2 regions of the Metabacillus litoralis genome follow, and region 2 is predicted to be linked to the other one. Evidence: riboswitches for the same ligand, from Rfam matches in the RefSeq annotation. Region 2 holds a riboswitch; the other holds the start of a gene.
The links. A riboswitch is a leader RNA that binds a small molecule or an ion and turns the genes downstream of it on or off. The one in region 2 is predicted to bind thiamine pyrophosphate.
Positions count from the first base shown of each region.

Region 1: another riboswitch for thiamine pyrophosphate. It lies ahead of D9842_RS24715 (thiamine phosphate synthase); the one in region 2 lies ahead of thiC (phosphomethylpyrimidine synthase ThiC).

Region 1 is NZ_CP033043.1:5,046,920-5,062,954, forward strand. Features, by position in the region: gene prpE (bis(5'-nucleosyl)-tetraphosphatase PrpE) at 1-215, opposite strand, end outside; gene D9842_RS24700 (FtsW/RodA/SpoVE family cell cycle protein) at 278-1,453, opposite strand; gene mgtE (magnesium transporter) at 1,814-3,181, shown strand; gene D9842_RS24710 (monovalent cation:proton antiporter family protein) at 3,308-5,155, shown strand; TPP riboswitch at 5,241-5,349, shown strand; gene D9842_RS24715 (thiamine phosphate synthase) at 5,437-6,045, shown strand; gene thiO (glycine oxidase ThiO) at 6,029-7,147, shown strand; gene thiS (sulfur carrier protein ThiS) at 7,152-7,355, shown strand; gene D9842_RS24730 (thiazole synthase) at 7,360-8,127, shown strand; gene D9842_RS24735 (thiazole biosynthesis adenylyltransferase ThiF) at 8,127-9,143, shown strand; gene thiD (bifunctional hydroxymethylpyrimidine kinase/phosphomethylpyrimidine kinase) at 9,159-9,971, shown strand; gene thiE (thiamine phosphate synthase) at 10,101-10,739, shown strand; gene fabI (enoyl-ACP reductase FabI) at 10,843-11,613, shown strand; gene D9842_RS24755 (EAL domain-containing protein) at 11,654-12,616, opposite strand; gene D9842_RS24760 (CotO family spore coat protein) at 12,897-13,397, shown strand; gene D9842_RS24770 (CotY/CotZ family spore coat protein) at 14,725-15,126, opposite strand; gene D9842_RS24775 (CotY/CotZ family spore coat protein) at 15,267-15,752, opposite strand; gene D9842_RS26450 (hypothetical protein) at 15,872-16,006, shown strand.
Region 2 is NZ_CP033043.1:479,388-495,422, reverse strand. Features, by position in the region: gene D9842_RS02280 (efflux RND transporter permease subunit) at 1-1,098, opposite strand, end outside; gene D9842_RS02275 (MarR family winged helix-turn-helix transcriptional regulator) at 1,348-1,806, opposite strand; gene D9842_RS02270 (nucleotidyltransferase domain-containing protein) at 1,943-2,698, shown strand; gene D9842_RS02265 (Fur-regulated basic protein FbpA) at 2,753-2,938, opposite strand; gene D9842_RS02260 (hypothetical protein) at 3,112-3,384, shown strand; gene D9842_RS02255 (MerR family transcriptional regulator) at 3,616-3,954, shown strand; gene D9842_RS02250 (aspartyl-phosphate phosphatase Spo0E family protein) at 4,203-4,373, shown strand; gene D9842_RS02245 (MOSC domain-containing protein) at 4,467-5,117, shown strand; TPP riboswitch at 5,208-5,323, shown strand; gene thiC (phosphomethylpyrimidine synthase ThiC) at 5,455-7,212, shown strand; gene D9842_RS02235 (YmaF family protein) at 7,243-7,686, opposite strand; gene D9842_RS02230 (Ger(x)C family spore germination protein) at 7,757-8,872, opposite strand; gene D9842_RS02225 (GerAB/ArcD/ProY family transporter) at 8,869-9,960, opposite strand; gene D9842_RS02220 (spore germination protein) at 10,012-11,343, opposite strand; gene D9842_RS02215 (processed acidic surface protein) at 11,507-12,463, shown strand; gene D9842_RS02210 (class D sortase) at 12,463-13,059, shown strand; gene D9842_RS02205 (thiamine pyrophosphate-binding protein) at 13,580-15,223, opposite strand; gene D9842_RS02200 (bifunctional diguanylate cyclase/phosphodiesterase) at 15,310-16,035, opposite strand, start outside.

The sequences.
Region 1 (16,035 bases), 660 kb from region 2:
GAATAATGTGCGCCTTCTTTTTGAACAAGCTGGTAGACAATCTCAATTACTTTTATAGATTCAGGCCCGCGATCGGTCAAATCCCCAACAAATGCAAGCTTTCTATCATTAGGATGAATGGGAATTCCAGTTGTCCAGTCATAGCCCATTTTTTTTGTTAGCTCCTCAAATTCACGAAAACATCCATGAATATCGCCAATAACATCAATTTTCATATGTATCGCCTCTTTGTCAAAGTGTAAAAAAAAGTACCCTATTTATAAGGGTACCACTTCGATTAGTCAAACATGTATTTTCTTGTTCGTGAACGGACATTTAGAACAATTCCGATAGCAACCATATAAGTGGCAAGAGAGCTTCCTCCATAGCTAACAAATGGCAATGGCAGACCTGTAATTGGGAGTAGCCCAATCGTCATGCCTACATTTTGGAAAACCTGAAATGTAATCATACCAATGACACCTGTGCATAAGAAGCTGCCAAACGGATCATTGCTTTCTAGAGAGATATGAATCATGCGATAAATAAGTAAGAAAAACAATGAAACAACAATACTACCGCCAATAAATCCAAATTGCTCTGAAATAATCGCAAAGATAAAGTCAGTATGTGCCTCAGGTAAATAAACTTCTAGATTTTGATAGCCTTTTCCACGTAATTCACCCGATCCAATAGCTAACAATGATTTAACAAGCTGAAATCCTTGCTCACCAGAATATTCCCAAGGATTAAGCCAGCCGTAAAATCGATCTAGCTGATATTCTTCTCCGCGTAAAATATACTTTAAGAAAAAATCAGGATATTTAATAAAGATGAAAATAAATGTTCCGGCACCGATTAAAAAAGTAGAAGCTGCTGTAACAATAATTCGCCATTGAATCCCTGAGATCAGAATAAGCGATCCGATAATCGCACAGAACACCATGGTCATCCCCATATCCGGCTGTCTTATTAAAAGAAGGACAGGCGGAGCCGCAGCCGCAGCAATCTTTCCAATTAAGAGAAAATCATCTGCTAGTGTATTTTTAGGGTATTTTTCACGATGATCTGTAATAATCTTACTCAAGACAATGATAATAATAATTTTCATTAATTCCGAAGGCTGAAAATTTCCTAATGGACCAATTCTATACCAGCTTGTTGCTCCTTTAATTGTTTGAACAATACCCTGTGGTAAAACTTCAAGACCTAGTAAAAGGAGTAAACCAAAGCCGTATAAATACCAGGCTAGCTGCTTAAATCGGTCATAATCAATCAGCATCGTAACAACAACAGCGAATGATCCGATAATATACCATTGAATCTGTTTCATTGAAAAGTTTATGCCCTTTAGTGTTTCTGGAAGGGTGGATTCAGCACTGTTTATCGCGAATGTACTCACGATAGCTAATAAAAACATGATAAAAATTAATGTGTAATCTATTTGTTGTTGTGGGGATTTTTCGTTTGTCATAGTCGATCCCTTTCTAAATCTTTAAACTTGAAATTTTCTATATAGTCATTGTATCATTAACCATCTTAATGGATTGTGAACGATTTGCAAAGGATCCATTTTATAATGGTTGTTTTCTTAGGTTTACATTTTAGATGAAAGTTGATTTCCGCTCCAGAATATAACGCGTTTAATGGAAAAAAAGTCTCTAAAAGGAAATGTTTTATTTTTGTAAATAATGTTCATCTTATTGCTTCAATAAATGCATATAGAATATTATAGTTATTATAATGTGAATCGCAATATGTAGAAATACTTAAGTATATGTCGAAATTTTATTTATTTCCTTAATATATATGACAAAGAGAGGAGGAACAGACTTTGTCAGAAGAAAGAGAACAAGTTGAGCTTGAAGAAGGAACGCTGCTTTCAGCACTTACTCAGAAAAATATGGATGATTTTCGTTCCGTGTTTTTAGAGCAGCACCCTTACGACCAGGCCAGCTTTTTTATTAAGCTTGACCCAGAAGATCGCCAGACTGTTTATCATTTTCTTTCTCCGGAAGAAATGGCAGCGGTCTTTGAAAATATTGAAGATGAAGATGGCCTTTATCAAACATACTTATCAGAAATGGATCCTACGTTTGCTGCCCAAATGCTTGCACAGATGTATGCAGATGATGCCGTTGACGTTTTAAATGAGCTTGATAAGGATCAGGTTGCAAGTTATTTAACAATTATGGATGATGAAGCAGCTGAAGAAATACGAGAGTTGCTTCATTACGAAGAATATACAGCCGGAAGTATCATGACAACGGAGTATATCTCCATTCATGCTCATCAAACGGTTCATTCTGCCATGCAAATATTAAAAAAAGAAGCTCCAAACGCTGAAACTATTTATTATGTATTTGTTGTGAATGAAGATGAAAAGCTTGCTGGTGTTATTTCGTTAAGAGATTTAATTATTAGTGAACCTGACACGATGATTTCAGACATTATGAATGAACGTGTTTACTCGGTAAGTGTCGCGGAAGATCAAGAAGAAGTTGCAAGAAAAATGAAAGACTATAACTTCCTTGCGCTCCCAGTCGTTGATTTTCAAGGACATCTGCTAGGAATTATCACTGTTGATGATATCGTCGATGTTATTGAAGAAGAAGCAAGTGATGACTATTCGAAGCTTGCTGCGGTATCTGACGTTGACTCCACTGATAGAGGGCCGTTTTCGGCTGCCAAAAAAAGGTTGCCGTGGTTAATTATATTATTATTTCTTGGAATGTTTACAGCAAGTTTAATTGGTCGATTTGAAGCAACATTAGAGAAGGTTGCCATTTTAGCCGTGTTTATCCCTTTAATTGCCGGTATGGCAGGAAACACAGGAACACAGGCTTTAGCCGTTGCTGTTAGAAGAATTTCACTCGGTGATACTGAAGATCAAAATCTTAGTAAGATGATTGTTCGGGAGGCAGGTACAGGTTTAATAACAGGGGCAATTTGTGGTGTTGTTGTGACTGTTGTTGTTTTTGTATGGCAAGGTGACTTATTTCTAGGTGCACTAGTAGGGATCTCAATATTGGCTACACTAACTGTAGCGACGATTTCTGGTGCCTTTATTCCATTAATTATGCATAAATTGAAGGTGGATCCGGCTGTTGCATCTGGTCCTTTTATTACAACTATAAATGATATTATTAGTATTTTAATTTATTTTGGTATGGCGACTTTGTTTATGCAATATTTAATTTAACTAGATTCCAGCTTAGAGCATATTGTTACAAGTTATGTTCTAGGTTTTATATGATAGAAGATATACATTCTTCACTAGATATTTTACCTTTTAATGTTAATGAATTTAAGATAAAGGAGGGATACGATGCATGGAGCATCTGTAACTTCATTAGTTATTGTTATTCTCGCAGCATTTCTAACCCCTATTTTACTACATCGATTAAAGCTAAACTTTATGCCAGTCGTCGTAGCCGAAATTATCGTTGGGTTAATTATTGGAAAAAGTGGTTTTGATGTTGTCCACCAGGATATGTGGCTTGAGACATTATCAATGCTTGGATTTATTTTCTTAATGTTTCTTAGTGGTCTTGAAATAGACTTTACAGCTTTTGCGGGAGGAAAGAAAAAGGAAAAGCTTCCTTCTGGTAAAGATGCACCTAATGCGTTTTTCGTATCACTCATCATATTTGTTGGGATTTTTGCTCTATCCTTATTATTATCCTACATCTTTGTATGGATCGGGTTAATGGACAACGCGTTTTTAATGACCTTAATTATTTCGACTATTTCTCTAGGAGTAGTAGTGCCTACATTAAAAGATGCAGGAATTATGAAGTCGAATATTGGTCAAATTATTTTACTTGTGGCTGTTATCGCCGACTTAGTCACAATGGTGCTTCTTGCTGTTTTTGCTTCCATTTATGGTGGTGGAGACAACAATACATGGTTGTTATTAGTTCTATTTGGAGCTGGTGTTGGGCTCTATTTCTTAGGAAAAACATTTATGAATCGTTCATTCATCGAAACAATGTCAAAAGGGACGATTCAAATTGGGACACGAGCTGTTTTTACGTTAATTATTTTATTAGTGGCGATTTCCGAAACAATTGGTGCCGAAAATATTTTAGGAGCCTTTTTAGCAGGTGTGCTAGTTTCGCTATTATCTCCTAACAAAGAAATGGTTCAAAAGCTTGATTCTTTCGGATATGGATTTCTTATTCCGATTTTCTTTGTAATGGTTGGAGTTGAATTAGATATTTGGGCTTTGTTTAAAGATCCAAAAATCTTCCTGCTTATTCCATTATTATTTATCGCACTTCTGATTTCTAAGATTTTACCTGTTTATTATTTGAAAAGATGGTACGATGGCAAAACAACACTTGCAGCTGGTTTTCTCTTAACATCTACGCTTTCTCTTGTCATTGCTGCTGCAACGATTGGGGAAAGAATGGAGATTATCACAGCTGAAATGTCAGGTGCGCTTATTTTAGTTGCAGTAATTACGAGTATCGTAACTCCGATTTTCTTTAAAAAGCTTTTTCCAAAAAGCGAAGGAAAATCAACCAAAATCAAGGTTGCCTTTATTGGTGCCAATCAAATGTCACTGCCTGTTACAAGAGAGCTAAACCAAGATCTTTATGAAACAACGGTTTATCATATTCAACAAGATAAAATTGATAAACAAATCTCTGAATCATTGTTTGAGATTAGAGAAATTGATGATTTTCAGGTTGAAACATTAAAAGATCGAAACGCATTTGATGTAGACTTAATCGTTGTAGCTACTGGTGATGAACAACGAAATGCCGATATTGCCTTATTTGCAAAAAAAGAGCAAGTTGATCGAGTGATTGCTAGTGTGGCATCACCTGATTTAGCAAGTCAATTAAAGGATGAGGGTATTGATATTTTCTCTACACTTCTTTCAACAAAAACGATGCTTCGTGCTTTAATTGAAGCACCAAGTGTTATGAGAATCTTAACAAATCAGGAAACAACTCTATATCAAATTAACTTAAATAATGCAAAATACGATAACATCCTGCTACGAAACTTTCCGTTTACAGGAGACATTATTTTTGTCCGTATTTTCAGAGGCAAAGATTCGATTGTCCCACATGGAGATACAGACCTGAAATTAGGAGATCGTCTAATTGTGACGGGTTCTAGAGAATATGTAAATGAACTTAAACATGAGTTGGAATTAATATAATTTTATCAATTAAAAAACATCAGGGTATCTTACTCTTGAAAGTTTCCAAACATTTGGTATGATAGAAATAAGTAAATACGAGAGAAACAACCGCTAGGGGAGCCTTAAATAGAGGCTGAGATTAAAGTGTGACTTTAAGACCCTTATAACCTGATCTGGATGATACCAGCGTAGGGAAGTGGATACATCATGGTTTTTTGTGTATGTAAACCACTTTCCTATAGGAAAGTGGTTTTTTGCGTCCTATAAAACTTTACTATTTAAGAATCAAGGTGAAAAAAGTGGAATTTCATGTCATTACAGATGGCAAGCAAACGGTAAATGAATTAACAGTGAAACTTACGATGCTCCATCAAGATGTGGATTATATTCATATCCGGGAAAAACAGAAAACGGCTTCAGACATCATGTTACTTGTGTCAAATTTGCTTCAGCGGGGTGTACCGAAGGAAAAACTTGTGATCAATGATCGACTTGATGTTGCTTTATTACATAATATTCCTAATGTTCATTTACCAGGTCACGGCCTTCCTGTTGAGGTAGTAAGAGCTTTTGATTCGCACGTAAGAATTGGACGGTCTGTCCATTCGCTAGAAGAAGCTTTACGATGTGAAGAAGCGGGGGCTGATTACTTGTTATTTGGTCACATCTTTGAAACAAATTCAAAAGCAGCATTACCTCCAAGAGGTGTAGAACAATTAGCTGAAATTTGTGAGCACATGACAATTCCAGTTATTGCGATAGGAGGCATTACTCCTAGCACAATTAAGTTGCTTAAAAACGTAAGTGTTCATGGTGTTGCTGTTATGTCCTATGTTATAGCGAGCAGTGATCCAATTGCAGCTTTAACCAATTTAAAAGAGGGGGGTTACCATGCAAAAACAATATGATGTTGGAATTGTTGGCGGCGGTATAATTGGGCAGTCAATTGCCTATCAGCTTGCAAAAGAGGGAATCTCCGTTCTTGTATTAGATAGCCATAAAGGTGGTACAGGTGCAACATGTGCAGCTGCTGGAATGCTTGGGGCAAATTCCGAATTGGAAAATAATGATGCTTTTTTTCAGTTTGCGAAGGAAAGTCAAAGACACTATCACATCTTACGTGATGAGCTGTCAGAATTATCACAGATTAATATTCAACTAGTTGATAAAGGCATGTATAAGCTAGCAATGACAGAAAATGAAGCGAGAGTTTTGAAGAAAGCTGTAGAAGACTATCAAACTTTAGAATGGCACACGAAAGAAACAGTTTTACAAGGTGAACCACATGTGTCTGATTCGATCGTAGGAGCGCTTTATATTCCTGAAGATGGCCACGTTTCTCCTACACATGTATGTGCGGCTTTCACGAAATCTGCTAGCTTACTAGGAGCTACATTTAAAGAAAATACACCCGTTCATTCTATTAAGAAAACAGCTACAAATCAGTATACGTTATCAACACCACAAGGGGATTATCTTTGTAGCAAAGTAGTTATCGCAAATGGAGTATGGAGTGGACACTTTTTTAAACAATTAGGACTTGAGGTCAATATGAGGCCGGTTAAGGGTGAATGTCTTTCCGTTCAAGGGGATCATTTAGATCTCGAAAAGACTCTTTTCTATGACCATTGTTATATCGTTCCAAAGGGTGATGGAAGGTTTGTTGTAGGAGCCACAATGATTGAGGATGATTGGAGTACAACACCATCACTTGGAGGAATTCAGTCACTGATTGAAAAAGTGACGCCGATGATGCCAAGTATTACATCCGCTAAGCTGCTCGATACTTGGGCTGGGTTAAGGCCACAATCTGATGATGGAAAGCCATATATTGGACAGCATCCTGAGGATGAGAACATCTACTTTGCAACAGGACATTACCGAAATGGAATTCTGCTTGCTCCTAAAACAGGAACAATGGTCAGAGATCTTATTTTAAAAAGAAAACAAAACGAAGAGTATATTCATGCTTTTTCTTTAACGAGAAAGCTTACTCAAACAACGAGGTGATTTCATGAGCATTAAATTAAATGGTGAACAGGTTGAATTAAATCAAGAAGTTAAAACAATTCAGCATCTACTGGCGTTTTACAAGCTGGAAGATCGTCTTGTTATTGTTGAGCATAACCGCGAGATTGTTTTAAAAGATCAATATGAAAACACAATCATTTCAAATGGTGATGAAATTGAGTTAGTTCATTTTGTAGGAGGAGGATGATTTTATGTTAAAAATTGCAGATAAAACATTTCAATCAAGATTATTATTAGGTACAGGAAAATACCCTTCATTTGACATTCAAAAGGAAGCAGTTGCCCAATCAGAAGCGGAGATCTTAACGTTTGCGGTGCGCCGAATGAATATTTTCGAAGAATCACAACCTAATTTTTTAGAGCAATTAGATGTTTCAAAATATACACTGCTACCAAATACAGCAGGAGCTAAAACAGCTGAAGAAGCAGTAAGAATTGCGAAACTAGCAAAAGCATCAGGCTTATGTGACATGATTAAGGTTGAGGTTATTGGCTGTGATCGTTCATTATTACCAGACCCAGTTGAAACGTTAAAAGCAAGTGAAATGCTTTTAGAAGAGGGCTTTATCGTTTTACCATACACATCAGATGATGTTGTGCTTGCTAGAAGATTAGAAGAGTTAGGTGTTCATGCTATTATGCCGGGAGCATCTCCAATTGGCTCTGGTCAGGGACTTCTAAATCCTCTTAATCTATCATTTATTATTGAGCAATCTAAAGTGCCCGTCATTATTGACGCGGGAATTGGTTCACCAGCGGATGCGGCATTAGCAATGGAGCTTGGTGCAGATGGTGTTCTATTAAATACAGCTGTGTCGGCTGCTAAAGATCCTGTGAAAATGGCTGTTGCGATGAAGTTAGCGATTGAAGCTGGAAGACTAGGGTATGAAGCTGGTAGAATAGCTAAAAAAGACTATGCTATTGCAAGTAGTCCAACAGAAGGAATGATTACGACTTAATGGAACGCTATTCTAGACAAATGCTATTTACTCCAATTGGAGAAAAGGGTCAAGATAACATACGAAAAAAACATGTATTGATTGTTGGAGCAGGTGCTTTAGGTACGGCTAGCGCTGAAATGATTGCACGTGCGGGCATTGGAACATTAACAATTGTTGACCGGGATTATGTTGAATGGAGCAATTTGCAAAGACAGCAGCTTTATATAGAAGATGATGCGATCAATCGCATTCCTAAAGCTGTTGCAGCAAAGCAGCATCTTGAAAAGATAAATTCAGAAGTAGAAGTTTTATCGTATGTAGAAGATGTTACCTCTGCAAATATTGAGGAATTTGCTGAAGGTGTAGATGTGATCATAGATGCGACGGATAATTTTGAAACAAGATTATTGATTAATGATCTTTCAATAAAAAATAATATTCCATGGATTTACGGTGGCTGCGTGGGAAGCTATGGTTTATCGTTCACCATTATTCCTAGTGAAACACCGTGTTTACATTGCTTATTAAAGCATATCCCGTTTGATGGAATGACATGTGACACAGTCGGGGTGATCTCACCAATTGTAAGTATGGTTGCTTCACATCAAACAGCAGAAGCACTTAAAATTCTCGTAGGAGATATGGAAAACATGCGAGGTAAGCTTGTATCATTTGATTTATGGAAAAACCAATATTCTTCAATTAATATGGATCGACTGAAAAATGATGCATGCCCAACTTGTGGTACTGATCCAGTTTTTCCTTACTTAACGGCTGAAATGGAAACAAAGGCTGCTGTTCTATGCGGTAGAGATACTGTGCAAATTAGACCAAGTTCAGGTAAGCAATTTTCTTTTGAACAAATTGCGGAGCGAATAAAGCCGATTGCAGATGCTTTTTTAGAAAATCCATTTCTTATGTCATTTACGTTTGGTGAACACAGAATCGTCCTATTTAAGGATGGTCGTGCCCTTATCCACGGAACGAAGGATATTTCTGAAGCGAAGAAGATTTATCACCGCTACATCGGGTAGCAAGGAGGATATAAAATGACAGTATCTCGTGCTTTAACAATTGCGGGATCGGACTCTGGAGGAGGAGCAGGCATCCAAGCAGATTTAAAAACATTTCAAGAGCTTGGAGTGTTTGGCATGACAGCAATCACTGCTGTTACAGCTCAAAATACAATTGGTGTCCAAGGAGTTTATCCTTTATCAATAGAAGCATTAAAAACTCAAATTGATTCTGTTGCAGAAGATTTAGCACCAAATGCGATTAAAACAGGCATGCTTTTTAATGCTGAAATGATTCAGCTTGTTGCGGAGAGAATTCGGCATTATAACTGGGAAAATATCATTGTTGATCCTGTTATGGTCGCAAAAGGCGGGCAATCATTATTACAAGAAGAAGCTGTAGAGGCTTTAATTACCGCTTTATTGCCGTTAGCTAAAGTGATTACCCCAAATATACCTGAAGCAGAAGTGTTAACAGGTATGAAAATTGAAACGTTTGAGCAAAAAAAAGATGCTGCTAAAAAGCTTTATGATCTTGGTGCAACGTTTGTCACGATTAAAGGTGGTCACGACCCTAACGGTGAAGTGGTTATAGACCTGTTATATGATGGTCAGGGTTTTGATACGTTCGAAGGTATACGAAAAGAAACAAAGCATACACATGGTACCGGCTGTACATTCGCTGCTGCGATCACGGCTGAAATTAGTAAAGGTAAAAGTGTACGTGAAGCTGTTTCAACGGCAAAAGCCTTTATTCAAGCTGCAATTGAAGATCAATTAGGGATTGGTGGAGGACACGGCCCAACCAATCATTGGGCTTTTAAGAAAAACAACATAACAACCGTATAAATGAAGACTATGGACTGACTCACAGATGAGCCATGACAGGTAGCAACTGTTATGGCTCGAGTCAGTCCTTTTGGGTTTATTCGACAAAATTCGGGTGGTGCCAGGCACCATCAAAAAGGGGCATACAATATGAACGTATCTCAAGCACTAAAAATATATTTTGTAATGGGATCTGTGAATTGCTTTACCTTTGATCCAGAAAAAACATTGTCTGAGGCCATAAAGGGTGGCATTACGATGTTTCAATATAGAGAGAAGGGCAAAGGAGCTTTAGCAGGTGAAGAACAAGTTTATTTAGGAAAAAAATTAAAAATGCTATGTGAAAGGAATAGAATTCCATTTATTGTGAATGATGATATTGACTTAGCATTAGAGCTTAACGCAGATGGAATTCATATTGGACAAGATGATAGTGATCCTTTTTATACAAGAAAAAGAGTAGGAGCTACCAAATGGATTGGAATTTCAACGCATTCCATTCAGGAGGCAAAAAAGGCAGTAGCTGATGGAGCCGATTATATCGGAGTTGGCCCAATGTTCTCAACGAAAACAAAGCAAGATGCACATGATGTAGTAGGGCCATCCCTTATTACGCAAATAAGAGAAGCAGGCTTTATTCATTTGCCGATTGTAGGAATCGGTGGGATAACATTAGAGAATGCCAGTGAGGTCTACCATTCAGGTGCAAATGGAGTGGCTATCATCAGTGCGATCAGCCAGGCGAAGTCACCAAAAGATGCCACACAAGCATTTTGTTCGATACAATAGAAAAAGTCTTAACAATGGAAATTATGAAATAGCACTTATTTAATATCAATGCTATAATTATAACCAGGTACTAATAACTTGTATTAATTTAAGGAGGATGTACATGGATTTATCACTTAAAGGCCGTAATATCGTCGTAATGGGAGTAGCAAATAAACGTAGTATTGCATGGGGAATTGCCCGTTCTTTACATAATGCTGGAGCAAGATTAATTTTTACATATGCAGGTGAACGTCTAGAGAAGTCCGTTCGTGACCTTGCTGACTCATTAGAAGGCGAATCCCTTGTAATACCTTGTGATATTACAAACGATGAAGAAATCAAAACTTGTTTTGCAACAATTAAAGAGCAAGTTGGTGTGATTCACGGTATTGCTCATTGTATCGCATTTGCAAACAAAGAAGAGCTTCAAGGTGAGTATTTAAACACTACTCGCGAAGGATTCTTACTATCGCAAAACATCAGCTCTTATTCATTAACAGCTGTGGCTAAAGAGGCAAGAGGTCTTTTAACAGAAGGCGGAAGCATTGTAACATTAACATACCTAGGTGGAGAAAGAGTACTACCAAACTATAACGTTATGGGTGTAGCAAAAGCTTCACTTGAAGCAAGTGTTAGATATTTAGCAAGCGACCTAGGAAAAGATGGGATTCGTGTTAACTCAATCTCAGCTGGACCAATACGTACACTTTCTGCAAAAGGAATTAGTGACTTCAACTCAATTTTAAAAGACATTGAAGAACGTTCACCACTTCGTCGTACAACAACACCAGAAGAAGTGGGAGATACAGCACTATTCTTATTCAGTGACTTATCAAGAGGAATGACTGGTGAAAACCTACACGTTGATTCCGGATATCATATTTTAGCTTAATTAAAAAGGGCGGCTCAATTGTTGAGTCGCCTTCTTATTATTAATTTTTATAACATTGTATCGAATTTGAAGCATGTTTTTCTTGAAAGTTGTCTTCATGTAATAAGGTTCGTGCAGGTTGACGTTTGAGAATACTTCCGTTTTTAACAAGAATAATTTCATCTCCAACATCAACAATAACAGATTTTCTATTTTTATAAGGATTAGCCAATTCAATGCATTCTTTAGCAAAAGGATTGATTTGTGGAAAAGGATGATCTGGCTTTGCAAGAAAGAATCCTTGACCAAATTGGATGCCAAGATTCATGACTCGTTGTAATTCAGCCTCAGTTTCAATCCCCTCTCCGATAATTTGACTATTCATTTTCTTGGCAAAGGTTACAAATGCTTCAAGAATGTTTGATTTGACCTCATTATGGTCCACACCGCTTATAAGAGAACGGTCTACTTTTATATAATCTGGCATCAATTCTGAAATGGATTGAAGCGAAGAGTAGCCTGCCCCCGCATCATCAATAGCAATCTTAAATCCCTGCTCACGATAGTGATTTAAAGCATTTCGAAACGCCTTAAAATCGTTAATGGCATTTCTTTCGGTAATTTCAAACACAACATTCTTTGGTTCAATACCATAATGCTTTAGTACCGATATCGTATGACCTGCGTTGAATTCTTTATCATAAATAACCTGCGAATTTAAGTTAATAAACAACTTTTGATTGGTAATGGCATCCTTACTTAACTCAAATGCACGTTCTCTTGCTAATTTTTCTAATGAATATAATAAACCCTCTTCTTCTGCATAGGGAAATAAAGCATCCGGGCAATAAAAAGGACTAGAAACTGGTCCACGTGATAAAGCTTCGAATCCATAAATCGTATTACTATGAAAATGAACAATTGGTTGGAAATGAACAGTAAGCTGCCGCTGATCAAGGATCTCAAGAAAGTGATTCTTTAATTGTTTAGCTTGATCGGGCGTTTCTTGACTGATATTGTTCATACTACTTCTCCTTTAAAGGTCGTACTAAGACGATCTGATATCTACTTTTCCTACGTAATTCGACAATAACAGTTTATTGTTAAGGAGATGTAAATCTATTGTAAAAATTACATTATTTTGGAGAGGGACGTATTTCTTGGCATGAAAATTGTATGGAAATAGGCTTCTTTTAAATAAATTTTCATCATCTTATCACAACCTCAAAGAAATAGGCACATTACCCAGTTCGCAAGCATAACATGTTGAATGTGTAGACATACGTTTTATAGGAGGGATATGAGTGTCAAATAAACAAAATTACAAAATGAAGCCCCTTATGTATATCGTTTCACCCGAACATCAAGATATAGATGTAAATATGCAATCATTTGTTGTAAAAAAATCAAAACAACAAAAAGCAGATCAACCAAAAGAAATAAAAGCTCAAAAGCTAACAGTAGTGGAGGAAGAAGAGGAGGTAACAGAAGAAAAACAACCAGAAACAGCTGTTGCGGTTGTTGAGGAAAAAGAACAACCTGAGGAAGAAACAACGGTCAAACAATATCGAAAACAAAGAAAGCCAATCACACAAATGAATATTGCTGAAAAAGTAGAGTTCTTCACAAACTTACCAAAAAATATGCCAAGAACACTATGTCAGATTGAAACAGCTGAGGAAACATACCGCGGCGTTATTATGTCAGAAGAAGACAATATTGTTACGATCCGTTCACTAACACATGCAAAACCAATCGACTTGGAGCTTGCTGAGATTAAAGCGATTAACTTATTAGGATTTTAATTGTACTTAAAAAAGTTAGGCACTGATGTGTCTAGCTTTTTCTTTGGGTTGAATTTGGACAGGGTGGTTTAGGATAGAGGTGTTAGGTCTGGATACGAAGGGGAATTGAGACAGAAACCGTGTTGGGAGAAGAGTTTAGGTCTGGATACGAGGAGAATTGGGACAGAAACGTGTTGGTAGAAGAGTTACTGTCTGGATAAGGAGAATCGGGACAGAAAATGTGTTGGTAGAAGAGTTTATGTCTGGATACAAGGAGAAATCGGGACATAAAAACGAGTACAGAGAAGGGTTTATGTCTCGATACAAGGAGAATTGAGACATAAAACGAGTACCGAGAAGAGTTACTGTCCCGATACAAGGAGAATCTGGACATAAAACGAGTACCGAGAAGAGCTTATGTCCCGATACAAGGAGAATCGAGACATAAAACGTGTACAGGGAAGAGTTTATGTCTCGATACAAGGAGAATCGGGACAGAAAACGTGTTGGTAGAAGAGTTTATGTCTGGATACAAGGAGAATCTGGACATAAAACGAGTACCGAGAAGGGTTTATGTCTGGATACAAGGAGAATCGGGACAGAAAACGTGTTGGTAGAAGAGTTACTGTCCCGATACAAGGAGAATCGAGACATAAAACGTGTACCGAGAAGATCTTCTGTCCCGATACAAGGAGAATCGAGACAGAAAACGAGTACCGAGAAGAGTTCCTGTCCCGATACAAGGAGAATCGAGACAGAAAACGAGTTGTGAGAAGAGTTTCTGTCTCGATACAAGGAGAATCGAGACAGAAAACGAGTACCGAGAAGAGTTCCTGTCCCGATACAAGGAGAATCGAGACAGAAAACGAGTACCGAGAAGATCTTCTGTCCCGATACAAGGAGAATCGAGACATAAAACGTGTACAAAGAAGAGTTTCTGTCCCGATACAAGGAGAATCGGGACATAAAACGAGTACCGAGAAGAGCTTATGTCCCGATACAAGGAGAATCGAGACATAAAACGAGTACCGAGAAGAGTTACTGTCTCGATACAAGGAGAATCGGGACAGAAACCAGGTACCGAGAAGAGTTCCTGTCCCGATACAAGGAGAATCTGGACATAAAACAAGTACAGAGAAGAGTTTATGTCCCGATACAAAGAGAATCGAGACATAAAACATGTACAGAGAAGATCTTCTGTCTCAATACAAAGTCAAAGTAAATCAAGACAAGAATCAGGCACCGGAGCAGGGTCTCCTACCTCATACAACAACAAAAGAGACATAGCTTCAGGCTTCGAGCCAAACTATGTCTCAATAAGAGCAAACTTTTTATGAATGAAAAAGTCTTATCCAGCAATTAAGCGAGGTGATAAACATTGAATCGCACAGAAGCAAGAAAGGTCGACCTCTACGCAGTTTCTAGTTTTCACTAATTCTTTCACGTCACAAATTTCTTTTGCAAGGTGGCCATGGCAATCAAGTGGAAGTAAGAGTCTTAGTGTTGCACAGCAATCGTGAATACCTTCTACACGGAAGAAATTCGTTTCAAAGCAATTTTCGCCGACGTTACCAAAGGCTTGAAATGGCTGACCCTTTTCATTTAAAAGAAGAAAAGGAATTGTATCTCCAAGCGTTTTGACAGGGTTTAGAAGATTGCTATAACAGCTTGTAGGGCATTTTTCGTCCTCAACGGCTTTTTGTTGATTTAAGATATTTTCAACTGCATCACATACACAATGATCTTTCATTATCTTCCCTCCTGTTATTCGTTCTTATTGATAGTATAAGAAAATAGGTACAAGAACGTTCTAGGGAAAGCGCCTATTTATGTAGTAGGGACATAAAAAAGAAAAGACTGCTGATAAAACAGCAGTCTATCTATCTACATTTATTTGTGGTATTTTTTTCTGTCTTCAGCAACACGGTCAACTAATTCTGGTGATAGGCATTGAATTGCACAGAAGCAATCAAGGTCTACTTCGATACAGAAATCAGTTTTTTCAAGACCGAAGAAGTCTTCGTCACAAGGATTACATACGCTAAGCGTATTGCCATCAACGTCTACTGGGCGAAGTAATGATAATGTTGCACAGCAATCTTCTACACTTTCAACGCGGAAGAAGATTGTTTGGAAACAAGTCATGTCTCCAGTGAATCCACCAACATTACCGAATGCTTTAAAGAGTTCACCTTTTTTTCCATAAAGGATGAAAGGAATTGTATCTCTTTGTGGACCAGCGACAGGGCCTAGTAAATTGCTGTAGCAGCTTGTAGGGCAAGTGATTTCTTCTACTGCTTCTTGTTCAGCTAAAATTTGTTCTACCGCATCACATACGCAATTGTTATCTCTGTCTCTTTTATCTTTGCAACCCATTAATAGTCATCTCCTTAATTTTATTTATTGACTTTAGTCCTTAACAGACTATGTGGGTAATGACTAGTTGGTGTGGGTAATCGTCTAGTTTGAGATGAATTCATTGGGAAAGAATTTAGGTGAATGGTATGTATGGTTTGTCTGCATTTGGCAACAGAGCAAGATATATAATAGAAGAAAATAAAGTCTGGCTATTAGGTAAAGGGAAAAAAGAAAAGACATACGGATTAGACCAGAAATGGCATGTCACATAAAAAAAGCAGGGGTGTCCCCTGCTTCTTAG
Region 2 (16,035 bases):
ATATGGAATGGCTACCCCTATAATTAAGGGACTTTTTACGCTTTTAAGGAAAATAAATAAAATCAGCATGGCAAGAAGTCCACCAATTAGTAGAGTATTCACCATGTTTCCGATAGCCTGATCAACATAATCTCCTTGGTCAAAAATGATATTTGCCTCAATAGATTCATACTCTTCCTCTGATAGCATTTCATCTAATTTTTCTTGAAACGCATCTGAAACAGCAGCCGTGTTAGCATCTGATTGTTGCAGGACACTTACTAATAAAGACGGTTCTTGATTTGCACGGGTAATTGTGTTTGATTTTTGTGGTGTAATAGCAACAGCTGCCACATCATTTATCGTAATATTATCTCCATTTGCTTGGTCCTTTTTTACAACTAGACCTTTTAATACATCAACAGAATCAATACTACTAATAACCCTAGTTGTTAGCTGTTTGCCTTCTGTGACAACAGGATCTCCAGGTGTTGTTACTGAGTTTGCTCTAATCACATCCACAATTTCAGATTGACTAAGTGCATATTTTTCTAACTTTTCTTGATTAATTACAACACTAACCTCATCTGTCGTTATACCTGAGAGGTTTACACTTGCTACACCTTCTGTTTTGGTTAATTCCTGCTCTAATTGTTGTGCAAGCTCTTGTAGCTGATCAGCATTTTCACTTGATGTTAACGAAAGTTGAATAATTGGAAACTGCGATGGATCGAACTTTAAGAAGCGTGGATCACCAGCATCATCAGGAAGTGGTGCATCCTCCATTTTCGTCCTAATTTCATCCTGAACATCATCAATATGAGTTGTCCAAGAAAATTGCATAATGACTAAACTTGCATTCTCCTGTGAGGTGGAGGTGATTGTGTCCACTCCTTGTACTGTTGAAAGTGCTTCTTCTAATGGCTTTGATACCTTTTCAACCACCTCATTTGGACCAGCCCCTTGATAATTGGTCACGACTACTCCAATGGGAGGATTGATTTCAGGTATCAACTTCAATGGAATATTTATAACAGAAACAGCACCAAGTATTAAAACAAGAATCATTGTCACAATAGTGAACACAGGTCTTCTTATTGAAAAAGAACTTATTTTCATTCTTTACCCCTCTCTATAAAAGTCAGTATTATGTAATATCTAACTCAATATAAATTCTTACATTTGCTATTTCAAGTTTTAACATGTTTTGAGACAAGCATTCTTATCGTAACATTTAATTATTAGGATACGTGACTACTTTTACCAGAGCAAATATGCAGCTTAGTCAATTATAATTAAGCAATAAAAAGGAGTGACCTGTATAAGTCACCCCTCAGAAAACGTTTACAAAACTGATTAACATTTTGTCTATCTAAAAAGCAAGTGTTGGCTATGAACTCCAGCCTTTTTTAATAACGCTTTCAATTGTTCCTGTTCTTCATCCGTAAGACCTGAAAATGCACGCGCAATCCGTATAGCATGTATAGGATAGATTTCTTCTAAATAGTTTTGCCCTTTGTCAGTTAGTTTCGCGTAAATAGAACGTTTATCCTTAGGATCCTGTTCTCGATAAATAAACTCGTTTTTTTCAAGCTTATCTATAACATACGTAACATTTCCACTAACAAGTAACAATCTTGAACCAATTTGCTGTAATTTTTGCGGCCCCTTTGTAAACAATAATTCCAAAACAGCAAATTCTGTTGGATTAAACCCGTGCTCTTTACTATCTCGGATAGAATGCTCGGAAATACTTTTAAAAGCTCTTGCAAATACACGAAATAAATCTAATGCATTCTGTAATTCTTCTTCAGTAAATGATCTCATTCCATCGCCCTCTTGTTCAAAATTAACCATAGATAAACTATTCAATTTTAAATACTTTTTTATTTTACTATTAATCATTGAATATTTGAAGGTATTAAAGGAGAAAAAGAAGAAAAGATGTATCTTGAGGTGACTTATGAATAAAAAAATACTAGAAACATTAAAGAAAATAGAAAAAGAGCAAAATATTACAATTTTATATGCCTGCGAATCTGGAAGCAGAGCATGGAATATGAATACATCTTTTAGTGATTTTGATGTTCGATTTATTTATAAACGAGAAATGAACTGGTACTTACAGCTGATAGAAGGAAAGAATACCTTTGAGTATTCTACAAAAGATAACGAGGAATATGTTGGGTGGGATATAAAAAAAGCTCTGCAACTACTTTTGAAATCTAATCCAACATTGCTAGAGTGGATTTATTCTCCAGTCATCTATCATAATCACCCTTCTTTTAGAAAAGAAATAAGAAAACTATCCAAACTTTCTTTTTCCCCAGTTTCCGTTCTACATCACTATTTAAGCATGGCTAAAAGAAATCATCATTCTTTATTTGAAACGAATAAATCAAAAACAAAACTATATTTAAATGTAATAAAACCGATTGCATGCTGTATGTGGATTGTTAATCATAATGAGTTTCCGGAAATAGGGAAGGAATGGATCTTCGAGGAATGTTCAAAGGATCGTAGTGTACGGACTGAAATCAACAGATTAATCGATTGTAAAAAAAATGATCAACATGATTTTCATTCGGAAATTCTTGATGACTATATTCATTCCTCCCTAGAGAGTCTTGATCAAGTAAAAAAAGAATTCCAAACACTTAAGACCATATTACACGACCCATTTAATGAATTTTTTGTAACGCTCATACAAGAAAAATAAGCATTTATATGTATAGAGAGCTCTTGATCTATTAAGTGGAGCTCTCATCCCCTATCATCCCGCAGAATTCCCTTTTTTCTTTACATTCGGAACATTATGATAGAAATAATTATATTCATTTTTAAGTTCGGTTAGCGTCATCTTATTCATAACCTGACCATTATAAACACCAATTGCAAGTAGTTTTTGAGAGTAATAATTTCTTTGTTCCTCAAGTGCAGTTTGTAACATTTTGCTCATAGCACTCATCTCCATATTTAATAATTTTACATTTCTTACTTTACCTCAAAAATATTATGTGACGATTAATATAATGTTAAGATTTTCTTTCGAGTTATTAAGATTGTATTAATTTGATTAAATTCTTAAAAATTTGTCGAGAATAGTTTCAACACTTTAAGGAGTTGAAACTTGTGAAAATAAAGGTTATAGCAAAAAAGGCAGATCATTTGAGAACAACAGTTTTCTACCTTAACCAAGATGAACCGAAGGCTCAGCAATTATACATGGCAATCTTAAAAAACGAGAAAATTGATATTCTAACAATTTACAATTCTGAAACAAATCAGTATGAAGAGGTAACTTCAATATTTCCACTCACCTTTTTAAGCCTTCTTTCCCAACAAATCCTTATGCAGCTCAATAATGTGTTTCCTCACGGTTCCTATAAAGAATTCATAGGTTGAATATTTAATTTCTAATGAAACAGACAATACTCAGTATATTCTAACGATTTATAAATCCCTTGCGTTTATCCTATTTTATCCTCATCTAAAAGAAGATTCAGTTTCACTGTAAGTATTCCTAACACCTTTTTTATAACTCTATATTTTTATGTCAGATTTTCTAACAAAACAAAAGCCATTCCTTACATAACAGGATATACTTGTAAAAAGAATGTTTTAAGGGGTGGAGCAATGAATCACCAAGACCGCTCATACAAGGATAAAAAGGTAATCTCAATTGGGACTGTCAGTGAGTTGACTGGATTAACGTTGAGACAAATTAGATATTATGAAGAAAGAAAACTAATTGCTCCATATCGGAATGAACGAGGAACTAGAAAATATTCATTCTCTGATATTGAGACACTAATGGACATTGCAGATAAACGAGAGGACGGTGTACAAACAACTGAAATTTTAAAAGAAATGAGATTAAAAGAAAGACAACGTGAAAGTGAAGCTGATGTTAGAAAAAAAATGCTACAAGGTCAGTTGAATGCACAATTTAGGTTTGGGCGTGGCAGGAATTAATCATTATCGCTGCAGTGAGCACATCATCTATTGCTGCAGCGATAAATTTTAGCGCCCCTGAATAAACAAGCCAGCTGATATTTCCCCTATTCTCATATTCCACTTTGGTTAACCCCACTTTTTCCGTTCTTTTCAAAAAATTATACATAAAATAGCGTATTTCCCTATTTACAATTGGAAGAAATAACCGATAATAGATTTAATAGGACTTTTCACCACCTATATATGTAAATTGCGAGGTGTTCAGTGTGAAATCACTAGATGCAGTAATAGAAGAATACCGAAAAAGAATGTTTTCAATCGCCAAAGAAGATGGAATTAGTGCACAACGAACATTGGTTGCCAGTCAAAACTTAGATGAAATATTAAATATTGAAATGAATAAAAATAATCCTTTACCTGTTAATAAGAAAAAATAAATTTAGCTTTCTGTAAAATACACCATTTCATAAGGTTTTGGTGTATTTTTTTCTATTATTGACACAATGATAAATACATGAGGAAGTGATACTATGGATCAAAAAATTATTTGGCTTAGTAAAGGTAAACCATCTACACTTGAACATAAAGGAAAAGAATTTCGTTCAGGGATATGTAAAAGTCAAGTTGAAACACTAGAGGTTAAATCAAGCCATATTGTAGACGATGATGTAGCTAATCACGAGTACCACGGAGGGGCTGAACGTGTCATTTGTGTTTATCCCTACGAACATTATGAAATTTGGGAGAACCTTTACAAACAACCATTACCAAAGGCCGCTTTTGGAGAAAACCTAACCGTTTCAGGTATGAAAGAAACAGATGTATGTATAGGTGATATTTATCAAATTGGTGAAGCTGTAGTTCAAGTTTCACAAGGACGATTTCCTTGTTCAACGATTAACAAGTATACAAATATCAACACATTATTAAATAAGATCGTTGAACATGGTTACACGGGCTATTTCCTTCGTGTTTTAGAGGAAGGACAAATCTCGTCAAATTCAAGCATTAAACGGTTAAAAAAACATCCTAAAGAGATTTCAGTTGCAGCCATTCATAATACTTTTTTCCATCATAAAGATGATTTACCTCAAGTTGAAAAGATCTTATCTCTTAGTGAACTGTCTGAAGAATGGCATGTCCGTATGAAGAAGCTCCGTCGACAATTGATGAAAAAATAAGGGTACTTCAACTCCTCTTATTATTCAAAGAATTCTGTTGACTACATGGATAATTATGTTATGATTATAACTGATTTTAATTAAATTACCAATTTCTACTAGGGGAGTCCATTAGCTTGGACTGAGAGAGGAACGCGTTTGAAGTTCTTTGACCCTTCGAACCTGATCTGGATGATACCAGCGTAGGGAAGTAGCGACATTTGTAAAGGGATAAGCGCGCATCTTTTTACATTTTACCTACACCTATTGAACGGGTTCTGAATTTCAGAACCCGTTTTTATTTTTGCCTTCCGCTGATGTTTCAATCGATCACTTTCATTTTCAAGGAGGAGAAAGTATGAAGATTACAATTAAACAGCCATTTCCCGGAAGTAAAAAAGTTTATGTACAAGGCAGTAATTCTGACATTCAAGTTCCTGTAAGAGAAATTACTCAGAGTGTAACGAAGAATACATATGGCGAAGAAGTGAATCCACCTGTTCGAGTTTATGATACGAGTGGACCATACACTGATATAAGTGCTGAAATTGATATTCGAAAGGGATTACCAAGAGCGAGAGAAAAATGGATCCTTGATCGTAATGATGTTAAGCGATACGAAGGACGAGAAATTAAGCCCGAAGATAATGGATATAAAGCTTCTAGTAAACATTCAAACTTAGAGGTTTTTCCCTCTAATCAAATTCATCCATTGGTGGCAAAAGACGGTAAACGCGTAACACAGCTTTATTATGCTAGAAATGGGATTATAACACCCGAAATGGAGTATATTGCTATTCGAGAGCAGATGGACCCCGAATATGTACGTGAAGAAGTTGCATCAGGCCGGGCTATTATTCCAGCTAATATTAATCATCCCGAAACAGAACCAATGATTATAGGGAAAAACTTTCACGTTAAGATTAATGCTAATATCGGAAATTCTGCTGTTTCCTCTTCTATCGAAGAAGAAGTTGAAAAAATGACATGGGCAACTAGATGGGGAGCAGACACGATCATGGACCTTTCAACAGGGAAAAATATTCATACAACCCGTGAATGGATTATCCGAAATTCTCCTGTTCCTGTTGGTACTGTCCCTATTTATCAAGCACTGGAAAAAGTGAATGGAATTGCTGAAGATTTAACATGGGAAGTTTATCGTGACACGCTTATTGAACAGGCAGAACAGGGGGTAGACTATTTTACTATACATGCTGGAGTTCTTCTTAGATATATCCCGTTAACAGCTAAGCGGACCACTGGAATTGTATCTAGAGGTGGCTCCATTTTAGCGCAATGGTGTTTAGCTCATCACAAAGAAAATTTCTTATATACTCACTTCCATGATATCTGTGAAATTCTATCAAAATATGATATTTCCATTTCTTTAGGTGATGGATTAAGACCAGGCTCTATCGCCGATGCAAATGATGAAGCTCAATTTGCTGAGCTGGAGACTCTTGGTGAATTAACAGAGATCGCATGGAATTACGATGTTCAAGTGATGATTGAAGGCCCTGGTCATGTTCCAATGCATCTTATAAAAGAGAATGTTGAAAAGCAGCAGGAGATTTGTAAAGAAGCTCCATTTTACACGTTAGGTCCTTTAACTACTGATATTGCTCCAGGCTATGATCACATAACTTCTGCTATAGGTGCTGCGATGATTGGTTGGTTCGGAACAGCCATGCTTTGCTATGTAACACCAAAGGAGCATTTAGGTTTACCAAATAAAGAAGATGTTCGAGAAGGTGTAATTGCCTACAAAATTGCAGCACATGCTGCAGATTTAGCAAAAGGTCATCCTGGTGCTCAAAACAGAGATGATGCTCTTTCAAAGGCACGCTTCGAATTTAGGTGGCATGATCAGTTTAATCTTTCCTTAGATCCGGAAAGAGCAAGAGAATACCATGATGAGACATTACCTGCTGAAGGGGCAAAAACAGCTCACTTTTGTTCAATGTGCGGACCAAAATTTTGCTCTATGAGAATATCACATGACATTAGAGAATTGGGTAATGACTCAAGTAAACCTATGCATGAGTTGTTAACTGAAGGAATGAAAGAAAAGTCAAAAGAATTTATTGACGGTGGTTCAAAGATTTATAGATAAGCAAATAAAGAGGTGGGCTATCCCGCCTCTTTATTCTCTTATGCCATTATAGTCAATTAATTTAGTTGCCATGTCCGTATATGACATTCTCGCTAGCGGATCTTCTCCTACAATCCCATATGTTCTTCCTTTAAATCGGTGATCGTGTTTTGGACGTTCTCCCTCTCCATACAGCACACCACCATATTCTATATCGATCGGCTCGTCATAATTATAATAAGTTCGATCTTCAAATAAGTGATAATGACCTCCACCCGGCAATGGTATAGCAGGGCCTGTTTCACCATAAAATCGATGATAATGTTTATTGTTTAAAGACGTAATTCCTCTATATAAATGGCGGTGGCGATCAAAACTATTGCCATTTACTCCTCTTGTAAATCCGTCTATTATGTGAAAATGTTCCCGATATATTGTTGTGAAAGCTGAAAATCGATGAGCATGGTGTGGCTTATCCGCTCCAATTAATATCATAAAATCCCTCCGTCAAGCTACTTACTTTTTCATATGAAAGTTAACAGCTGATGGAAAGTTGTCTTTATCTTTATTCAGGATGACCCTCCTGATCATGTATAATGCCTACATTCTTCATATCCACTGATACCTTTACTTTAAATTGTGCATTAGGATATATTTCATCCCATTTCTCTACTTTATTAGATTCCTTTCCTGTTTTGGTTGCACGGTACCTTAGTCCAAAACCAAGTGGATCCACTTCTTCCTTTTGAAGCTTTTTTAGCAGGCTGTTAATTTGTTCTTCAACCTCAATTTTAACTGCTTTTTCATACTCATTAGCCTTAGCTTCATCTAAGGTTTCAAAAGCTTCTTCAACAATACCACTTAGTTGTACGTCATAAGAAATAACCGGTCGATTACTTTTTTCACTTTTTAGATCAAAGCTGGCCTTAATTTTATCTGTTGAAAAAAGAAAATAGGGTTTCTCCTCTTTTTCTACTTTAATATCGAACTTCGAAGCCCTATTTCTTAACATGTTAAAATATTTTGTTTCTTCTGCAGACAAAATTAAGACCTGTTTCATATCTGAAATAAGGCTTGTATTGTTAATTGAGAATGCTTCTTCTTCCGTTTTGATAATTGGTAAAAAAGGATCAATCCCTCTTTCTGTTTGTCTTCTCCTAAAATCAAATATATAGACAGACGTAACATATGGTGTTTCTGTTCCAACATTTCCAAAACTTAAAAATAATGCATTCGATGGAACTCGCTCACCAGAAGGTTTTGCTTCAAGAACTGATAGAGCAGTTGGACTTCCAACTGCTGTCCAGGCAATTGCTTGGATATCACGTCTACGATAAAACCAATCTAATATATTAGTTAAGTCATCTTCAACAACCTTTTCACCCAATACAATCATTTTTGTATGACTAAAATCTAACTCTTTTTCTACTTTTGACTTAATAATTCTTACCGCCTCTGAAATCGTTTCAGCAGACTCGGTCATCATTCGTGATTCATTACTTCCTGTTTTTGTTTCACTAGTTGGAACCGCTACCTTTAATGTAATATCATACATATTCTCTTTATCATCAGATTTGTCCACTCCTATTGAAACAACAAAAAAGCGACGGTCAATATCTTTATATCCACATCCTCCTAAGAATAGGAACGCAGCAGCAACTATTAAGATTTTGGTTTTCATTTTGAGAGCTTTTCCTTTCTTTTGGATAAAAGTTTCAAAAGGACCAAGCCCGCAATCTGAGCAGGCAACAAGAGCATCATCCATACTTTTGCAATTTCTCCAACTGTTTTTTCCTCAAAAAAAAGCTGAACAACCAAAGCTAACACAGTAAAAACTCCAATAAGCACCAAAGGCTTCATATCAATTTTTTTAAACTTAAAAGATGGAAAAGCAGCCTTTAACAGCTCTAATCCTACATGCCAATGGAGTATTACACTAGCTAATGAAACATTGATATATAAACCAAGGAAAAGAAAACTAATTCGTTCAATAAAGCCTAATTCTATTCTTATCGCTTCAGTGGTTGCAATCCAAGGAAAAGTAAAGGATTCTGCTCCATCAAATCCATTCAGACCAATAGGAATAATAAAAGTGGTAATTAAAGTAAAAAAACCTAATATCGCAATAGCCCATAAATATTTCACTCTAACATCTTTATATAATCGATTAAAGATAACTAGATTTGTATAACCTGTGTAAACAAATGTAGCGGTTGAAATGGATTCAAAACTCGGGATTTTTTGGAAGTGCGTTACAGCAATTCGTACTGAATCCCACATTAAATCATGATTGAAATATGACTTGAATATGATAAAAGCAATAAATGGCAGATTAAGTAATAAAATAATTTCAGTTGCATATAAAACTTTTTTTGATGGTAATGTTGCTCCAAATACAATGACGATTAAAAAAGCAAGCATAATCAGGAGCTCATCCATGTCGGGATTAATATATTGCTTTGAAATATTTGTAAAAGCAACTAACGTAACTAATCCTGCTACGTACCATAATACACCTTGTATAACCAGAAAAAATAAGCGAAACCATTTAGGTGCAAATTTATCAAGTATTTCTGGTAATCCCATATATGGAAATTTGCTCATATATTTTGTGAAAAGAAAGATGATAAAAATCCCAATTGGTAAAGATAGAACCATTGCTAATACTGAACCATTACTTCGATTTTCAATTAATACCATTGGAACATAGGCTACAATATTTGTTAACATGTTAAGAATTAACATGACATAGATAAACCGCTTTGACATAATCATCTTCCTAGCTTTGTAGTGGAATTTGCATAAAAAATATTCTGTTTTTTATTTTTTCATGTTTTCTTTGAAAAAAACTCCTAAGTAAGGCTGACCAAAACTATTCAAACTAACTAAATAATAAATTAGTCCTATTAAAGCCACGATCATCCCAATTAGTCCAGTAAATGTTGCCATCGCCAAGAAAAAATATTTGGCCACCCTCATCGCAAAACCCATTTCATTTATAGGGATCACGAAATTAGAAATAGCAACTGCTGACACAATAATAATCATTATATTGCTTACAAGCCCCGCCTCTGTAGCTGCTTGTCCCAGAATAAGCCCCCCTACTGTTGTGGCTGTTGGTCCAATCGCTTTAGGCAACCTGATACTTGCTTCAGTCAATAACTCCATCATTATTAACATAAATAACACTTCAATATAAGCAGGATATGGAACAGCCGCTCTACTGCCTGCAATTGATAAAGCGAGCTGAACCCTAAACAACTCTGGATTAAATGCTGTAATTCCCACATATATTGCAGGAAGTAAAAGAGCAACTGCAAGTCCAAAATATCTTAAAAAAAGGAGAAATCTTGAAATCCCCTTTGCTTGATACAAATCATCCATTGAACTCATAAAATCATAAAAAACTGATGGCAAAATGAGTGCAAATCTAGTTCCTTCCATTAAAACGATTACCTTACCTTTTGATAAATTATATGCGATTCGATCGGGTCGTTCAGATATAACAACGGTCGGGAATAATATTGATTTCTTCCCGCTTATTAATCTGGAAAGTTGACCAGCTGACTGGACAACATCCTTATCGATGTTTTTCAGTTTTTCTTTAAACTCCTTTAATACATCCCAATTAACCTCTTTATTATCGTAGATAATATTTATAATTAGTTGTGTTTTTTTACCAACCTTATCATCTTCTATTACTAATGTTGGTTGATGGTAGCGATGACGAAGGATATTTAAATTTGTTTCCAAATCTTCACTAAACCCTGTTTGAGGCCCTTGAATAGTTGTTTCAATCGTTGTTTCAGGAATGTTTTTGTTTACAAACTCTTGTATTTCCATCGTTAACAACATCTCTTCAATCGAGATAATCATCGAACCACGTATTAATAAATCAACAGGATTATCATCTTGTTTGAACTCTCTCATCCCTGATAATGATAATAAGTAATCTTTGTAACTTCTCATATCTTCTACTTCAAAAAAAGGCGTTAAAATATCATCATGGATCTTTTTTTTATTACAAATGCTGCTAATATAATAAAATTCGCATTTTTTCTCTTTTGCATCCAATTGCTGAACCACCAAGTCTGAAGAGCCATTAAGCTCGTTCTTGATAGTAGATACTACCTGATCCTTTTGACTATTCATAACAAAGTTCCCCTCATTGATGCTTCGTGTTTTCTATAGCTTTTGCCCTTAGATGGAAAATCATACATATAGAGTGAATACCTGTAGTTTTTTTCTCTTTTATGTATAGTTATGGAAATTGTTCTAATACTACCATCATCTACTATTTTTGGAGGGAATTTTCATGAAAAAGGTAATGGTTTTATTTATTGCATGGTTTTGTTTAACACAGCAAACCGCACTTGCTGCACCACCTCAGGAAGATATTGATCAGATATTAACTGAATTAGGCTGGACGCAACAGGATTTAGTAGATTATCTTGACTATTATGAATTAAGTTTAGATGACTTTGAAACAGCAGAAGATCTTCGCTCTATGTTAGGTACTCCGATTACGGATGAAAATCTGGCTGAATTATTAGCTTCTTATGAAATAACCAGACAAGAAATGGATGTTGTTTTAGCAGAGTTTGGTGAAACTCTTGATGATTATTATTTCATTGAAGATCTGGATGTTGCCTTAAGTTTTTATTTAGATCATGATGGAGAAATGGCAGAAATTGAAGAATTTTTGGCTTTAATCGGTTTGACTGATGAAGAGGTAGATTCGTTATTTAATCATTTCATGGGGCTTGATGAAGAACAGTTAGAGCAAGAAATGGAAGGCATAATAACAAGGCTTGATCCGTATTTAATGATGGATGATATGACAGTTTTAACTGATGCACAACAGAATGAATTAGTTTCAATTCTTCAAGATATGATGAATGTTTTACAATTAGATGCACGTTTTTATTTAGATGATAACAATGGAGTTCGAACAGAGGTTACATTTAAAGAACTAATGAATATGGAAGAGCTATATGGAAATACATTAGCAATAGAGTTATATAACACAAATGGAGACATGCTTTTAGATATGAGTTTATCTGAAGATATGTTAAGCTCTGAATTCTTTATTGAATCTGGAATTGAACTTGCTGAAGTGGGAGATATGGCCGGAGAGCTAACTAACCTTCTACACAATCGATTACCGGATACAGCTTCTTCATTATGGATGAATATGCTTCTAGGATTATTAGCTATTGGTGTAGGAATAACAGGATTTTTCTTAACAAAAAGATTTCAACAGGTTAAGTAATGGTTACTAGGATTGTCTCTTATCTTTCTATCGGGCTCATCTTAGTTGGAATCACCGTTTTTATCTATCAAACCTATTGGATTACAATTGGATTTCAATCGATAAACGAACAAGAGGTAGAAGCATCCTATTCTCCACCTCAACAAGGTAAAACAATAAAAACTGTAAATCCTGCCCCTCCTGAAGAAGGTACAAAAATAGGACTATTAACTATTCCTAAGCTCGATAGAACACTGCCTATTTTTCAGGGAACAAGTGAAGAAATTCTAAAAAAGGGTGTTGGTCATATCTCATCAACACCCTTACCTGGCGAGGATAGTAACTCAGTCTTATCAGCACATCGCGATACCTTTTTTCGTCAACTTGATTCTTTAGTCGTTGGAGATAAACTAATCGTGAATCGTTCAGATTTGTCTTTTATGTACAAAATTAAAAAGATTAGAATTGTCAATAAAAACGATAAAACGGTCATTGTTCCGAAACCAAAAAGTACGTTAACACTTACAACCTGCTATCCTTTCACCTATATCGGACCAGCACCACAACGATACATTATTGAAGCCGAATTAATTACCAAGCCAAAAATCGAACAATAAAATAGTAAAAAAGCTGACGGAAGAAATACTAACGGGTTCTGTTTTGAAGTACAAAATACGCATTAGATTGCTTTTCGTATAGTTATTCGCACTAGGATTTTAAAGCAATCTGGCAAGTAAATCAGCAAAGAAAAATGCTTGGAGATGCTCCAAGCATTTTTTATACAAGATTAGTACCCGATTAAGCAATTTATAAAACTTCAAGAATCGCCAGGAAATAAGCTACTAAAATAAGCGGAGAAATTCCTCTTAATGAGGAAATAGCAACAAAAATATGTTAAATAGACGGAAAGATTCCGCCTATTTAATCGAAAAAGATGAAAATAGAACATTTTACTTTGCTTAACCGGAAAAATTCCTGTTATATCCCCTAAACGGAGTTCCATTCTACAGTCTAACCGGAAAAACTCCGCTTATTTCAACTATCTGCTACTCAATTCAAGAAGGTCTGCTTTATTTATACCGTTTATTGTCATATACCGTTGTCGTGAATGTTATTAACCACCTAAAGAGTTTCTTATTATTTTCCAAACGATGAAAGAAATTTAACTCGATCACCCATTGGTGGAATATTTTGATCAACAAGTTGAATTTCCAATACAGAAGGACCCTTTTCAGACTGTAGCCTTAGAATGAGTTCTGGTGTTAAATCTTCCATTCGTTGAACACAAGCACTGGATATACCCATTGATTCTGCTACTGCTGCAATACTCACTGCTTTCTGTTCAAAGCGCGAATGTGATCGTTGATATTGCAAGTTATGTCCATGATAAACCATACCAAGACGTGCATTATTCATCACAACAAACAGGATAGGTAACTCATATTCCTTTGCTGTTAATATTTCCATGCCATGCATAAAGAAACAACCGTCACCTGTTATACAGACAACATCTCTTTCAGGTTCAGCTAATTTACTACCTATTGCTGTTCCTATTCCAGTACCCATGGCACCAAAATGGACATTAATATCAAATGTATGAGGTTCTTTTACCTTCATGTAATGAATAACATATGACATGAATTCGCCAATGTCAATTGTATATCGAGTAGACTCTGGTAAACATTTTTGTAGAGCTACTAACACATTTTGAGAGTTAAACTCTTCCAAATGATGTTCGAGTTCGAAAAACTCTTCTTTCTTGAAATAAACATGTTGATCATTAATATGCTTTTTCACCTCTTCAATGATTGCACGTAATGTTAACTTACAATCCCCTACTAGAGGTATATTAACTTGGTATTTACGATTAAATACAGTTGAATCAAAATCAATTTGAATAACTTCTCTATTTTTTGTTAAATTAACATTCCAATTATTTGTAGCAGTTTCACCTAAGCTTGAACCAACAACGAGAAGAGTATCCCCTTGGCTCTCGTTAACAATCTCAGAAGCCTTGTCATGGCCAGCAAAACCAAATACTCCTTTAAACAGCGGATGACTGTCTTCCATTAAACCTTTTGCTTGTGGAGAACAAATAATCGACATATTTAGAAGTTCTGCTAATTCAATTACTTCAGCAACAGCCTGTCCTGCTCCTTGTCCGACAAAAATAATTCCATCTTGATGTTGTAGTAACTTTTGGGCAGTTTTAACTACACTTTCTTGTTGAGGAACGACCTTTTTCATGACCGGGAATTCAGGTATTTTAATAATTTCATCAACCATCTCAAGCTGAATATCGATTGGGATTGCAACATGAACTGGCCCCGGAACACCTGACATGGCAATGTTTACCGCTTCTTCAACAATGTCCATAAGTTCATCAGAACGGTTTACAGTGGCACTAAACTTCGTAACAGGCTCAAATACTGGTTGGGCATTTAGCTCTTGCGATGCATTAAGTCCAACAGTATTTACAGGAACAGCACCAGTTATAAACAAAACGGGTAGATGCTCTCGCATTGCATTTGCTGCACCTGTAACTAAGTTTGTCCCACCTGGTCCACTACATCCTATACAAACACTTAAACTCTGAGAATATTTAGCATAAGAAGCAGCCATATACGAAGCTGCTCCTTCATGCTTTGTAACAATAGGAGTTATCTCTGGGAGATCATACAGCTCATCAAAAAACGCATTCACAGACCCTGCTGGAATTCCAAATATATATTTCACTCCACCATTATGAAAATAATTAAGCACAGCACGAATTGCCTTCATTTTATCCTCCTGACTATTAAAAAGCACAAATGATTTAAAAAGATGAAAGAGGTAATGCTCTCTTTCATCTCTTTAAATAGTAAGAACTAATTTAAATACTTTTCAAAAAAATCATCTGCTTTTACAGGTGGTGAAAAATAGAAACCTTGCACAAGGTGACAATCACTTGATAAGAGAAAATCAATTTGATCTTTGGTTTCCACACCTTCAGCAATAACATCTAAGTTTAAATTGTGCGCTAATGTAATAATTGTATTGGTTATTGCTGCATTTTTTGAATCGTGACAAACATCATTAATAAAGGATCGATCAATTTTTAACGTATTGATTGGAAAGTTCCTTAAATATCCTAGTGATGAGTATCCTGTTCCAAAATCATCTATTGAAATCTTAATGCCTAATTTTTTAAGTTCAGACATCTTAGATAGGGTTTCCTCAGTATTTTGGATAATCAAGTTTTCAGTTAACTCAAGTTCTAAATAACGAGGATTCAGTTGTGTTTCTGCTAAGGTACTCTTAACCATAGTGACAAAGTCTTTTTTATTAAATTGTTGAGCCGATACATTAACAGACATTGTGAAATGTTTATATCCTTTTTCTTGCCATTCCTTAAGTTGTCTGCATGATTGTTTAAGTACCCATTCACCTATTTGCACAATGAGCCCTGTTTCTTCGGCAAGTGGAATAAACTGTCCTGGCGAAATCATTCCTTTTGAACTGTGATTCCATCTAAGAAGTGCTTCCACTCCAATAATTCTCTTATGCTTATAATCAAATTGCGGTTGATACACTACAAGGAACTCATTAAGATC